DNA from 2 places in the Marinobacterium sp. xm-d-564 genome. Region 1 is predicted to be linked to the other one. Evidence: predicted binding sites of a transcription regulator. Region 1 holds the regulator's gene; the other holds the start of a gene.
The links. The regulator LexA, encoded in region 1, represses DNA repair genes until DNA is damaged. The targets are predictions, from matches to a motif close to TACTGTNTANNTANACAGTA.
Positions count from the first base shown of each region.

Region 2: uvrD (DNA helicase II) is a predicted target of LexA. The motif match lies at 4,644-4,663, and genes of this name have one in related genera.

Region 1 is NZ_WBYO01000002.1:222,893-230,394, reverse strand. It holds gene dinG (ATP-dependent DNA helicase DinG) at 1-1,427, opposite strand, end outside; gene lexA (transcriptional repressor LexA) at 1,579-2,190, shown strand; gene XMD564_RS03395 (SulA-like leucine-rich domain-containing protein) at 2,202-2,606, shown strand; gene XMD564_RS03390 (thioesterase family protein) at 2,736-3,203, shown strand; gene XMD564_RS03385 (DUF6586 family protein) at 3,206-3,715, opposite strand; gene topA (type I DNA topoisomerase) at 3,715-6,354, opposite strand; gene XMD564_RS03375 (DUF1653 domain-containing protein) at 6,512-6,727, opposite strand; gene XMD564_RS03370 (hypothetical protein) at 6,727-7,233, opposite strand; gene XMD564_RS03365 (universal stress protein) at 7,294-7,502, shown strand, end outside.
Region 2 is NZ_WBYO01000003.1:30,859-38,360, reverse strand. It holds gene polA (DNA polymerase I) at 1-2,221, opposite strand, end outside; gene XMD564_RS04155 (homoserine kinase) at 2,328-3,293, shown strand; gene XMD564_RS04150 (GAK system CofD-like protein) at 3,390-4,559, opposite strand; gene uvrD (DNA helicase II) at 4,691-6,895, shown strand; gene XMD564_RS04140 (inorganic phosphate transporter) at 7,037-7,502, shown strand, end outside.

The DNA.
Region 1 (7,502 bases):
GTTGCTGAGGTTAAAACCGCACCGTAACACTGACCCCAGAGCAGATCTTGAAGATGGTGTTGAGCGGAGACAGGTGCACTGTGAAGTTCAATATCGCGACCCGCTTCAGACTCATGACGAACCAACCATCTTGCAACTTTATCCTCTTCATTTTCAATATCTTGCGAGAAACTCCTACATAGCCACATCATCTTCTGGACACGGCTAAACTGGGTACTTAGCGGTGGCAACCAACGCTCCCCTACACCCTTATCGAGTGCAGACTTTTCATCTTCCATCGCCCCTTTAAGGGCATTAATAATCTTCTCTAACTGAGGATCTACCTGTGATAAAAACTGAGCCAATTCACGCGTTAGGCTAGCCAAACTGTCGGGCACCCTTCCTTGCGGGTAGCGCAACCTGCGCTCATCCACCGGGAGTAGTAAAAACTGTTCAGAGACTAGATCATCCAGACGCTGCAGATGCCCCTGAACCACATTGAGACTGGATTGAATACGACTGATTGGATCTTGCAAAACCAATGCAGAATCCGCTTCATCCAACAGCCCTTTTAACTGACGCTCCAGGGTTTTGAAGGCTTTTTCACTCGCTTTAACTCGCATAGAGAGCGCGAAATGGTTAGTCGCCTTATCACCCAGATGATGCGCCTCATCAAATATGTAGATTGAATCGGCCGGTTCAGGAAGAATCGCACCACCGCCTAACGCCAAGTCAGCCAGTACAAGATCGTGGTTGACCACCAAGAGATCGGTTGTCTCAATATCGGCCCTAGCACGATAAAACGGACAGGCGTTGAAATGCGCACAGCGACGATTGGTACACTGCATATGGTCTGAAGTAAGCGGCATCCAGGTCTCATCATCCAGGTTGCGCTCTAGCTCATCACGATCACCCTTCCAGCGACCACTGGCAAACTCATCCAACAGGCCGCTGTACTCTTTGATCTGCTCAGGGCCTAACACTTGGGCCATCTCATCTTCAAACAGGGCTGACTGTGAGAGATCCTGCTGATTACTAAGAAGAGACTCTAATCGACTAACACAGAGGTAGCGCCTACGCCCTTTGGCAATTTCGTACTTAAATTCAATACCGGCGTGCTCAGCCAACTCAGGAAGATCTTTAAGTAATAGCTGTTCCTGAAGCGCAACGGTAGCGGTCGAAATGATCAGCGTTTTACCTTTAGCCTGCGCTATTGGAAGTGCGGCCAGCAGGTAAGCGATGGTTTTACCGGTGCCCGTTCCGGCCTCTACGGCGACCAGATGATTTTCACCCAGACGCTGACCCGCATCGTCCGACAAGATACCACCCAACTGCCGTGCGACCGCTGCAATCATATGCTTTTGTGCATAACGAGCCTTTAAATCGCGAGCATTTAGGAATGCGCGATAAGCTGTCTGTATGGTGGTTTGGGTCTCTTTGTTAAGCACATCGCCTCCGAATTAGTTGGCCATCATACAAAAATACTGGATATACAAACAGAAAAAACTTGACGACATTTAAAATACTGTATAAAAATACAAATACTGAATAAACAGACAGTCATTTAAATTCCAATCAGTACTGTCATAGGGGGCGTTTATGAAGCTTACAAATCGTCAAGAAGAGGTGCTGGATTGCATCCGTCGCCATATTGATGAAACAGGATTTCCACCTACACGAGTCGATATCGCACGCGATCTAGGGTTTAAATCTGCAAATGCGGCAGAGGAGCACCTAAAGGCCTTAGCACGTAAAGGGGCCATTGAGATGATCCCTGGCACCTCTCGCGGTATCCGTATCGTCGGTGAAGAGGAGGAGCAAGAGGGCCTAGCGATCATCGGTCAAGTTGCTGCGGGTGAACCCATCCTCGCTGAACAACACATCGATGATTACTGCACCATCAGTTCAGACTTCTTTCGCCCAAGAGCAGACTACCTACTCCGTGTCCGCGGCATGAGTATGAAAGACATCGGCATTATGGATGGCGATCTTTTAGCAGTTCACCAAACACGTGAAGCACGTGAGGGTCAGATAGTCGTTGCTCGTGTCGGTGAAGATGTCACGGTAAAACGCTTCCACCGCGATGGTCACATGGTCTACTTGATAGCAGAGAACGAAGAGTTCGACCCGATTAAAGTTGATCTTCGTGAAGAGCAGTTAACCATCGAAGGCTTAGGTGTTGGCGTAATTCGTCAACAGAATGACTTTTAAAGGTAATAACCATGCTTGCTTACAATCAATTTGCACAGAATGATGCGGGTCTTAAACCACTGGTTATGACTGAGCTAGTTCAGCACACCTCAGAGGTAAATCTGAACACCATGCTTCTGCCGATGCTTGCCGCATTAAGTCAAAAAGAGAGCTGGCTGGTTATGTTAGAGCCGCCAAAATCATTAACTAAGCAGGTGCTAGCGGATGCAGGCGTCGACCTTAAAAAAGTCTGGATACTTCGTCGTGATAAGCGCCATGGTTTAGACAAACTGGCTCAGCGCGCACTGCAAGCGGGAACCTGCCACACCTTGATCTGCTGGCACAACGACCCTGCAGATGACGCGTTAGTCAGCCAACTGAAACGCACTCAGATCTCTAGCGAAACAGAGTGTCTATTGGTACGTAAAAAAATTTAGCCTCCCCCTTTGCTGCGTTGTAGCAAAGACCCCCATAGCCGCTCTTTGAGCGGCTTTTTTATTTAGCTTGAATCAGACCCAGAACCATCATAGGCTCAATAGAGGAGTACCACTTACAAGGAGAACAGTGTGGGATCGCACAAGCCAAATCAGCAGCCGTATCAGTTAACCGATTTCCCTATCCAAACATTCGATAAGATCCGTTATGCCGATACCGATCGTCAGGGCCACGTGAATAATGCCGCATTCAGTACCTACCTAGAGACGGGCCGTGTCGAATTTCTCTACGATCCAAAAGACCCACTAGCCAATGACAATTGCGAATTTGTCATTGCCAGTCTGCATTTGAACTTTCTAGGTGAGATCACTTGGCCAGGTCGTCTAGATATTGGCACCGGTGTAACTCGGGTGGGTACCAGCTCATTTGGACTCTACCAGGTGCTGTTCCAAGATGACGTCTGTGTCGCGACGGCAGAGACGACCATTGTTCAGATGGATGTGAGCAGTCGCAAATCAGCCCCACTTGGGGATGCGACAAGACACTATCTAAATGATCATCTCTTTGTGAAGGGTGTTGAAACGAAAGGAATGAACTGATTTTACCACTCTTGCGCGTTAGAGCGATGTCTTAGAATCATCGCTCGTAACTGCTCAAACCAACCCTGCAACTGAGTCTCCAGTTGCTCCTCAAGGCTTTGTTCTTTGGCCAAATCTATAATTGCTATGTCAGATTGGCTAGCGCTCTCTTGCGAGGGAGGTAGGGGTTTGTGAATGGCTTTGATGGCACTGATCAACTTAGACAACCAACTACTGGAATCCTGACAGAGCAGCTCCATCTCATCCAACTCACTGGAATGGATTCCCTGTTGCTTAAAAGCCTTGCTCAATTCAGAGGGTGTCGACTGGGTCAGCAGGACACGCTCACGTTCAGCCAACTCATTAAGATAGGCTTTTAAGGCACTGTCTAAATGAAACAGCGCAGCCTCTTGCAGGCCACGAAGCTTCATACGATTGTTCGATTCACCGGTCAACTCAGTGTTGATACCCACCAGCGCGTATTGTGCAAACGCGAGTGTCTGATTCACACGCTGGGAGTATAGGTCAGCCATTAACGCTTCTTAGCTTTGGCTGCTTCAACTTGCCACATACCATTGGTGAAGTAAGCTCTCCAACCAGTTGCCTTACCGTCAACTTCCGTCATAAGGTACTGCTCTTTGGTTTTGCGGCTGTAACGTATTTGAGCGGGGTTACCCTGCTCATCTTGCTGAGGCCCTTCCAGTAAGAAGTGATATTTAGGGTCAATCGCATTTTTATGTGGGATCAACTCTTTGACCAGAGGTGCACGGGTCTCACGATTACGTGGGAATTGGCTTGCTGCTAGGAATAGACCACTGGCTCCATCACGCAGAATGTAGGTATCGTCAACCTTCTGACACTTAAGCTCCGGCATCGGAACTGGATCCATCTTAGGCGGAGCAACTTCACCATTCTTGAGCAGCTTACGTGTGTTTTTACACTCTGAGTTGGTACAACCAAAGAACTTACCGAAACGGCCCGTTTTAAGGTGCATCTCAGCGCTACACTTATCACACTCGACTACAGGGCCTTCATAGCCCTTGATACGGTAGTTACCCTCTTCGACCTCAAAGCCGTCACAATCTGGGTTGTTACCACAGATGTGTAACTTGCGCTTCTCATCGATCAAGTAGGAGTCCATAGAGGAGCCACACTTACCACAACGGTGCTTCTCTAGAAGCAGACGTGACTCTGCCTCATCGTCTGCATCCACTGCGACAACCTCATCACCAGGAATCAGGTTGATGGTCGTTTTACAGCGCTCTTTAGGTGGCAAAGCATAACCAGAGCAACCCAGGAAGACGCCCGTCGTTGCCGTACGAATCATCATTGGGCGCTGACATGCTGGACAGCTGATATCGGTCTCGGTTGGATCATTGGCACGCATGCCGCCATCCGCTGATTGAGCCGCTTCCAGTTCGCCTTCGAACTGTGTGTAGAAGTTGTTAAGAAGATCCTTCCAGTTGATGTCACCTTCTGCCACATCATCCAGCTTCTCTTCCATACGCGCGGTAAAGCTGAAGTCCATAAGATCTGGGAAACTTTCAGCCAGACGATCCGTAACGATATCGCCCATTTTTTGTGCATAGAAGCGACGGTTTTGAACTTCGACGTAACCACGATCTTGAATTGTCGAGATAATCGCTGCGTAGGTGGACGGACGACCAATACCGCGCTTCTCAAGCTCTTTAACCAAACTCGCTTCTGTGTAGCGCGGTGCCGGTTTCGTAAAGTGCTGGCTAGGGTCCAAGGCTTTAAGTTTTAGTGATTCACCCACCTGCATGTCAGGTAGGATCTGATCTTCATCCGATTTACCGCGGAAGTTCATCACACGGGTGTAACCGTCGAACTGCAAGACACGACCTTTAGTGGTCAGCTCATAGGCACCCGCTTTCACTGTGACACGGGTACTTAGGTAACGAGCGGGTGTCATTTGACAGGCTAGGAATTGGTTACGAATCAGGTCGTAGAGTCGAACTGCGTCGGCATCGACACCGTTCAATGAGTCAGAGGTAACATTGACATCAGATGGACGGATCGCCTCGTGCGCCTCTTGTGCGCCCTCTTTAGAGCTATAACGAATCGGCTGAGGTGGCAAGTATTCACCACCAAACTGAGAACCAATAAACTCTCGTGCCGCTTCAACCGCCTCGTTACTTAAGTTAGTCGAGTCGGTACGCATGTAGGTAATGTAACCCGCTTCATAGAGACGCTGAGCGAGCATCATGGTCTTCTTAACACCGAAACCTAAACGGGTGCTGGCGGCCTGCTGCAAGGTAGAGGTAATAAAGGGTGCAGAGGGCTTGCTGCTAGTTGGACGATCTTCACGATTAACGACCTCATAAGAGGCACTTTGCAGCGCTTTGACTGCCGCCATCGCCTGATCTTCATTGGTCGGTTTAAATGCCGCACCGGCCTGTTTAACGACCTCTAGACGAACCGCCTTATCACCTTGAGTCTGCGCATCCGCATGCAACTCCCAATACTCATCGGGAATAAAGGCACGAATTTCACGTTCACGCTCAACGACCAGACGTACCGCAACGGATTGAACACGACCCGCCGACAGACCACGAGCCACCTTCTCCCAAAGAAGTGGAGAGACCATATAACCAACAACGCGGTCAAGAAAACGGCGCGCTTGCTGCGCATTAACACGATTTAGGTCTAGATCGCTCGGTTTTTCGAACGCTTCATTGATCGCTTTCTTGGTAATCTCGTTAAAGACAACACGACGGTAGCGTGAATCATCACCGCCAATCGCTTCGCGAAGGTGCCATGCAATGGCCTCCCCTTCACGGTCCAAATCGGTTGCGAGATAGATCTGATCAGCGCTCTTAGCCAGTTTGCGCAGTTCATCAACGACCTTCTCTTTACCGGGAAGGATCTCATAATGAGCTGCCCAATCCTTGTTGGGATCAATCCCCATACGGGCAATAAGCTGCTCTTTCTGTTTGCGCTTTTTATGCTCAACCTTCTGCTCTGGCGAGAGTTTGCGTGTCAAAGCAGCCTGTTTAGCGCGCTCTTTAGGATCAGACTTCTGGGCACTACCACTGGTCGGCAGATCACGGATGTGACCAACGCTGGACTTAACCACGTACTGGTTACCAAGATACTTATTGATCGTCTTGGCCTTGGCTGGTGACTCCACAATTACCAGGGTTTTACCCATCTTTATCTACCTATTCAAAACTCTGTCTATTTTTACAAATACGTGGAAACTGACTTCAGCGTCAAGTGAGCATTGCAAAAAATTTATCGGCGCAACAATACAGCGCTAAAAAATAAATGCAAATAAACGCCTTAATAATAAGTGCTAAGAGAGCTGTTTAGATCAGTGAAAATCGATCAACCTCTTCCCCAGACTCTAAACGCACTTTTTCAACAAACATCTCATAGGGACGCACCCAGAGATCGAAGTTGCCATAGAGTGTTCGATAGACCACCATCAACTCTTCTGTCTCTGAGTGTCTGGCGGTTCCAATCACTTCGTAGTCATTGCCTTTATAGTGTCTGTAAATCCCTGGGATTAACTCGCCGCTCATTAAATCATCTCCGTTAACAGTTGATTGGCCTTTTCACCTAGCTCATCCAGTGCGCCAGCCCGCTCGGGTTCGCGCCAATAGAGCGTCAGGTGAATGGCGGTTGATTCAACCGCAACGACCTCTTCAGGCAACTGATCAAGCCAATCACTGAGCGCTTTCAGCTTAGTAGGACTCAAAGATCTTTCACCCTTTGCCCAGGACCAGCCCTCAGGAAGGCCATCAGCGGCCATGGCGTCGACTCGAGCCACCATCCACTCAACCCACTGCTCTTTTGCTGATCGATCCAATTTGCCACGCAGCATACGGTAAGCCGCCATATTGATAATTTCTGACTCCATCTCGCCCTTGGCTCTGGGTATCTCTAGACGCGATAGCTGCACCTGAAAACCGAGCTTGCGTGCCTCTAGTCTGAGCTTAGATTGGAAGCGCTGACGAGGACTTGGCATGACCCACATCATAGAACCGATCAAAGAGAGCATGATCAGAACAATAATTGCCCACTTCATATGTTAAAAACCTTCTTGTCTGCTATTAATAGTAGTAGGGACTAAACAGGGAGAATCACCATGAGTCACTACAATCGTATTCTTGTTGCCATCGACCTTTCTGAAGAGTCTGGTGTTGTGCTTGAAAGAGCCAAACTGCTAGCCGAACAGAATCAAGCTGAGCTCAATCTGATTCATGTGGTCGAGATTGTCAGCTACGCCTATGGCGGTGAGATCCCTGTCGACATTGCCGACATCCAAACTCAAATTGAGAACCACGCCGAGTCTAA
Region 2 (7,502 bases), on a different contig from region 1:
TGCTGACCTCATCCGGTGAGACCTTAAAGACCTCGGCAGCCGTCGCTTTGTGAATGTCATCGCCATTGGCAAAGGCATTGACCAATCCCGCATCGCCAGAGAGGTGCGCCATAATGCGCAGTTCGATCTGTGAATAGTCGGCCGCCACCATGCGGTAGCCCTCTGGAGCGACAAAGGCGTGTCGGATGCGTCGACCTTCGGCCGTTCTAACCGGAATGTTCTGCAGGTTCGGGTCGGTCGAAGAGAGACGTCCGGTAGCCGTCACCGCTTGATGGTATGAGGTATGCAGACGACCCGTATTGGGATCAACCATCGTCGGCAGCTTGTCCGTGTAGGTCGATTTCAATTTGGTTAGACCGCGGTGCTCAATAATCAGCTTGGGCAGTGGGTACTCCAGCGCCAACTCTTGCAGCACCTCTTCTGCCGTCGACGGGGCGCCTTTCGGAGTCTTCTTAATCACCGGCAGCCCCTGCTTTTCAAACAGAATGGTCTGCAGTTGTTTAGGTGAGGATAGATTGAAGGGCTCGCCCGCCGCTTCAAACGCGTCGTTCTCTAACACCTTAAGGCGCTGCTCGATCTCAGCACTCTGTTGCGCCAGCAGTACCGATTTAATCAGCGCACCGTTGCGTTCAATGCGTGACAGAACCGGAATCAGTGGAATCTCGATCTCGTCTAGAATCGGTTTCACCGAAGGCACATCATTTAGAGCTTGCTGCAAAGTCTCATGCAGACGCCAAGTGATATCGGCATCTTCAGCGGCATAAGGGGCGGCCTGCTCTATCTCGATCTGATTAAAGGTCAGTTGCTTCTTGCCTTTACCGGCCAAGGATTCAAAGCTGATGGTACTCTCATCTAGATAGAACTTAGCCAAACTGTCCATATCATGGCGTGTCGCGGTACTGTTCAGCACATAGGATTCCAGCATGGTATCCGCTGATACGCCCTGAACATTGATGCCATATCGCGCCAGCACATTCATGTCGTACTTAATGTGCTGACCCACTTTCTTAAGGGAGGCATCCTCGAGCAGCGTTTTAAGCTCAGCTAACGCCCAATCAAAATTAACTTGCTCCGGCACGCCGACGTAATCATGGCCCAGTGGCAAGTACGCCGCTTTGCCCGCTTCACAACAGAATGAGACACCGACCAACTGCGCTTGCATGTAGTTTAGGCTGGTCGTCTCGGCATCAAAGGCAAAGGTGCCCGCAGCACGCAGTTTGGCAAACCATGTAGAGGCTGTCGCCTGATCCAAAATGGTTTCGTAGTGGCGTTCAACACTAGGCTTAGGAGCATCGGGCTCGCTTGAAGGCGCAGAGTCTTGCGTCGCTTGCCCATCGGGGCCCTCTAATAGTGCCACCCAAGAGCGGAACTCGTAATCCTTAAACAGCTCAATCAAGGAGGCGTTATCCGGTTGCGGAAGGTGCACATCCGACAGAGAGATCGACAGCTCAACATCGGTTTTAATCGTGGCCAACAGATAGGAGAGCTCAGCCGCTTCGCGATGCTCTTCAAGCTTCTTGGCCATGGTTTTAGAGCCGCGGAAGGTTAGATCGGCAATCTTATCGAGATTTTGGTAGAGGTCACTGATACCGCCAATACCTTGCAGAAGCGCCAGTGCCGTCTTCTCGCCCACACCTGGCACACCTGGAATGTTGTCGACCTTATCACCCATCAACGCCAGATAATCGATGATCAATTCTGGGGGAATACCAAACTTTTCGACCACCCCGTCGCGATCCATCTTAGTGTCCGTCATGGTGTTGATTAGGGTGACCTTATCATCGACCAACTGCGCCATATCTTTATCGCCCGTTGAGATCACAACCTCTAAGTTGTGCGCTTCGGCCTGACGCGCCAGTGTACCGATCACATCATCCGCTTCGACGCCCTCTTCCACCAACAGTGGCAATCCCATTGCCTTAATAATGTTGTGAACCGGCTCAATTTGCTCACGCAGATCATCGGGCATCGGGGGGCGCTGTGCTTTGTATTCAGGATAGATCTCATCACGGAAGGTTTTACCCTTAGCATCGAAGATGACCGCCACAGGAGAGTTTGGATAACTCTTTAGCAGACTGCGCATCATTGAGGTGACCAGTCGCACCGCACCGCTTGGACGTCCGTCGGATGTTCTTAAATCAGCCTGTTGTGACGCAAAGAAGGCGCGGAACAGATAAGAGGAGCCATCAACGAGAACTACGGGGGCTTTTGTGTCGGTCATAATAAGATATCTATTGTATTTTTAAGCAAGGCACACAATCATAGACAAAAGCGCTGCTGCACCCAAGCTTTAGCAGCAGATAGCCCCAGATCATTGAGAACCAACCATGGCTGTATACACTCAGGTGTCTAACACCGACCTCGACAAACTGCTCGCTGATTTTGATATTGGCCAGGCCGTGGCACTTAAAGGCATTGACGGTGGTATTGAAAACACCAACTTTTTCTTAACGACAGAAAAGAGCGGCCAGCAGGCGGAGTATGTACTCACTCTCTTTGAAGAGCTTGACAGAGATGAGGCACCTTTCTTTGTTGAACTGGGCAGTTGGCTAGCGAAACGTAATGTTCCCGTCTCTTATGCCATCGAAGATCGCAACGGCATGGGTCTGAAACAGATATCAAAAAAACCGGCCATTATTCAGCCGCGTTACCCCGGTGCACACCTAAAACGTGAGTTATTGACGGCCAGTCACTGTGCTCAAATCGGCACAGCCCTTGCACACTACCACCAAGCCTCTAAGGATTTTTATCTAAAGCGTCAGGCACACCGTGGGGTATTTTGGTGGCGCAGAGAGAGTGAACGACTCGCGCCTTTTATCGATTCAGAGTCTCGTGATCTGCTATCCGAAGAGGTCGCTCGGTTTGATGAGCTACGCGACACCTACACCAACCTGCCGATGGGCATTACCCATGGGGATCTTTTCCATGACAACGCGCTGTTCCATGAGGATAAGCTGACGGCAATTCTGGATATCTACAATGCGGCAACCGCCTACTGGCTCTATGACCTTGCGATTGTCGCCAATGATTGGTGTCTGGATGAGAATCTGCAGATTGATCCGGTGAGAGAGCAAGCGCTGTTAAAAGCCTATTCAGCGATTCGCCCCTTTAGTGCAGAAGAGCATGAGGTTTGGCCGCAGCTGACTCGTACGGCCGCGATGCGTTTTTGGCTATCACGCCTTGAGCCTTGGGTTGATGCCCAGCAAGGCAAAGGCAGCGATAAGACACTGAAAGACCCTGATGAGTTTAAACAGGTGCTGATGCACCGAATTAAATCGCCGAGTCAGCTGTAGGAACGAATTTCTACATTTAAAAGATAGTGGTGTCAGACCGGAGGTCAGACACCTGTGAGGAACCGGTGGGTCTGACCTCTGGTCTGACCCATCTATCTATGCCAGTGATAATAAAGCTTCCGCCAACTTAATCTCGTCGTAGCGATCTGTGCGTTCAGGATTAGCCAGATCAACATCCAAAAGCTGAATGCCACGCTTATCAAGCCAGTTTAAAAACTCTGCATCAATGCCACTCAACAGTGTGGAATCGGTCAACAGAATATCGATACAGCGCTCCACTCCACTCTGAAAAACACCGCCTGCATCTCGGGCAACAAATCGTTCCAACTGCTCAATCTGCTCCTGCAACGTCATACCAAATTGTTCAGGATCCATACCTAAATTGGGGACATACACTTTGCTGGCAGGGTTATCCATGATCGCTTTACCAACCCCTTTGGGGAGTAGGTTAGCCAAAATACTGCTATAGAAACTGCCAGGTGGGAAGACGACCAAATCTGCTGAATGGATCCAACCTCTCTCTTGATCGGCCAGATGCGATTCAGAGCCCTGCGGCAAATGCAGATCAAGCGAGGCGATACGCTCATTTAATGGCTGGGACTCTTTTCCTGTCATCAAGTGCTGCCCGATGATCTCTCGCCCACTCTCTGTCGTCACTTTCAGTTCACCGCACTCGTCCGTAACAGTGCGTACTTGGCCTCTAACATGAACCAGACGACTGAACAACAGAGCAATAGGATCTAATGATCGATTATGGCTCAGGTAGCCCCCCGCCAATATCAGATTACCAATACTGGCTCGCCTGAAGTCAAAATCATTGGGTGCTGACTCAAGAAAGTAGTTTAAAAAATCACAAATAATGCTCTGCACTGGCTCGGGGATGGACTGGACACGCTTGTCGTTGCCTTGTTGCATCGCCTCTACCCTTGCACGCAGCTCCGACTGCGATTCATTCGTCGGCAGACGATAAGCAAATAACTCTGTCACTTCAGGGTGACCGGCCAGTGAAGCGTCAGCTAACGCCATCATTCGAGAACGCAAATCGCCCACTGCAGGCATATCAAATGCGTTTCGCAACACAGCGGAGCTGCCGCCAGAGTCATAGGGAGTCACTAAATGAATAGAGTTATGGGTATAGCGTTTGAGAATCTGCGAAAAGCCATTCAACGCAGTGCCACCGCTAAAAAAAAGCAACTTAGGCCCGGTATCAGGGTTGGCTTGATACTCAGCCAAACGGGCAGTCGTATGGTCAGCAGATAAGGGCATTCACTACTCAATAAAGGTGGATATGTCATCCCAGTGTAAGTTTGCTGCGTAGGAATGCCAAGACTCCCATAATAATTATGCGTATACTGTACGCCCATTCAGTAATTTCTCTTTTTGAGCAGTGCGGCACTATGGATGTAACTCACATTATCGACTCCCTCAACGATGCGCAGCGTGAAGCGGTTACCGCGGATATCAGCAACCTTCTGGTGCTGGCCGGTGCAGGATCAGGCAAGACGCGTGTCTTGGTTCACCGAATCGCTTGGTTGATAGAAGCCGAGCAGATTTCACCCTATTCGATATTGGCGGTTACCTTTACCAATAAAGCGGCTAAAGAGATGCGTGGGCGTATCGAGAGCCTGCTCAACGTCAATGTGCATGGCATGTGGGTCGGTACTTTCCACGGCTTGGCGCACCGACTGCTTCGCTCGCACTGGCAAGAGGCCGGGCTGCGTGAGAACTTCCAGATCATGGACTCCGATGACCAGTTACGTTTGGTTAAACGCATCTCTAAGGAGATGGGATTAGACGATTCACGCTGGCCGCCGAAACAGATTCAGTGGTACATCAATGCACAGAAAGATGAAGGGCTACGCAGTAAACATCTAGAGCGCACCGGTGACCTGGTACAAGACACCTTAATACGTGTCTATGAGGCGTATGAACAAGCCTGTGATCGCGGCGGCATGATCGATTTTGGTGAACTCCTGCTGCGCTGCCTTGAACTGCTGCGTGATAAGAACCCACAACTGCTGCAGCACTACAAAGAGCGCTTCCGTTACGTCTTAGTAGACGAGTTCCAAGACACCAACGCCATTCAGTACGCTTGGTTGCGCCTGCTCTGTCAGGGTGAACACAAACTGATGGCCGTGGGCGATGACGATCAGTCGATTTACGGCTGGCGTGGCGCACGTATTGAGAACATTCAAAACCTTGAGGCACACTTTGGTGGGCTTAAGACCATCAAGTTAGAGCAGAACTACCGCTCGACAGACAACATTCTGTCTGCGGCCAATGCCGTCATTCGCAACAACTTTGGACGACTGGGTAAGGAGCTGTGGACCGAGGGCAATCAAGGCGATCCTATCAGCCTCTACGCAGCCTTTAATGAACAGGATGAAGCGCGATTCATTGTCGATCGCATCGCACAGTGGGTATCGGATGGTAATCGTCGTGACGAGAGCGCCATTCTCTACCGTTCCAACGCACAATCCCGTGTGCTTGAGGAGATGCTGATCCGTGCCGCAATTCCCTATCGCATCTATGGCGGCCAACGATTCTATGAGCGTTTAGAGATTAAAAATGCCCTCGCCTACCTGCGCCTAATAGCCAACCGCGATGACGATACGGCGATGGAGCGCGTCATTAACGTGCCAACCCGAGGCATCGGCACCCGCACCATTGAAGAGGTACGCGATTACGCGCGAAGCCAAGGCATATCAATGTGGCGAGCCTCGAACGAGATTATCGAGCATAAGAAACTACCTGCACGTGCCGGCAATGCACTGCAGGCCTTCTTAGATCTGGTCAATCAGTTGACGGTTGATACAGAAGAGGCATCCCTGCAGGAGCGGACAGAACATACCATTCGCTTCTCTGGACTGATTGCTCACCATGAAAAAGAGAAAGGTGAAAAAGCTCAATCACGCATCGAAAACTTAGAAGAGCTAGTGACCGCAGCGCGCCAGTTTGAGCAGCAGTGGTCCCAGGAGGAGAACCCTGAGTTCCCTTCCGTGCTGGCAGCCTTTCTTGATCAAGCTGCACTGGATGCCGGTGAATCACAGGCGGATCCCAATACCGACAGCGTTCAACTGATGACACTGCACTCAGCGAAAGGCTTGGAGTTCCCGCTGGTCTTCCTATGCGGTATGGAAGAAGGCTTGTTCCCACACAGCATGTCGGCCGAAGAGCCCGGACGTTTAGAAGAGGAGCGCCGCCTCTGTTATGTAGGCATTACGCGTGCCATGCAGAAACTCTACATGACCTATGCTGAGTCCCGCCGACTTCATGGCCAAGACAACTACAACCGCCCTTCACGCTTCATTCAGGAGATTCCATTGGAGTTGATAGAAGAGGTGCGCCTGAATGCTAGCGTTCGCCGACCGCTTTCGAGTGGCTCGGATATGGAGGTCAGCTTCACACCACAATCCGCTTTTGCCAGCGAAGTACCCGATACTCAGCTCAGTTTAGGCCAGAGAGTCAATCACCCTAAATTTGGTGACGGCATGGTCATAAACTTTGAGGGGTCCGGCCCGAAGGCCCGAGTACAAGTGAACTTCGACTATGAAGGCACCAAATGGCTAGTCGTTGGTTTTGCTAATCTAACAACGCTGTGAATAAAACATTTCAGTTTGTTTAAAGAAAAATTACACCTGTGTAACATTCTTGTAACAAAAGTGTATTTAAATGGCGTCAACTTAAATTAGCGACTACTTTAAGTAGTGGTAAATCAATGAACCAAGCAAGAGGAGCTTCTCTTGGAAATTAAAGACATGAATAAGCTGGATAAAGCGACAGCATCTAACCGTGGCGATGTTATGCGCATCGGTTACGCCCTGCTCTTCCTAGTAGGTATTGTTCTCTTTATCTCAGCACAAGTTGGGGATATCCCAGGAAGTTACATCCTTGTCATTGCCGCAATGATCGGTGGTTACATGGCAATGAACATTGGTGCTAACGACGTAGCCAATAACGTGGGCCCAGCAGTAGGTTCAAAGGCGCTTACCCTAACAGGCGCTATCATTATCGCGGCTATCTTTGAAGCATCGGGTGCTTTAATCGCCGGCGGTGACGTTGTCAGCACAATCAAAAAAGGGATCATCAACCCAGAAGTGATTGGTGATGCTGATACCTTTATTTGGTTGATGTTAGCCGCACTTCTAGCGGGTGCGTTATGGCTTAACCTAGCAACAGCTGTTGGTGCTCCTGTCTCTACTACTCACT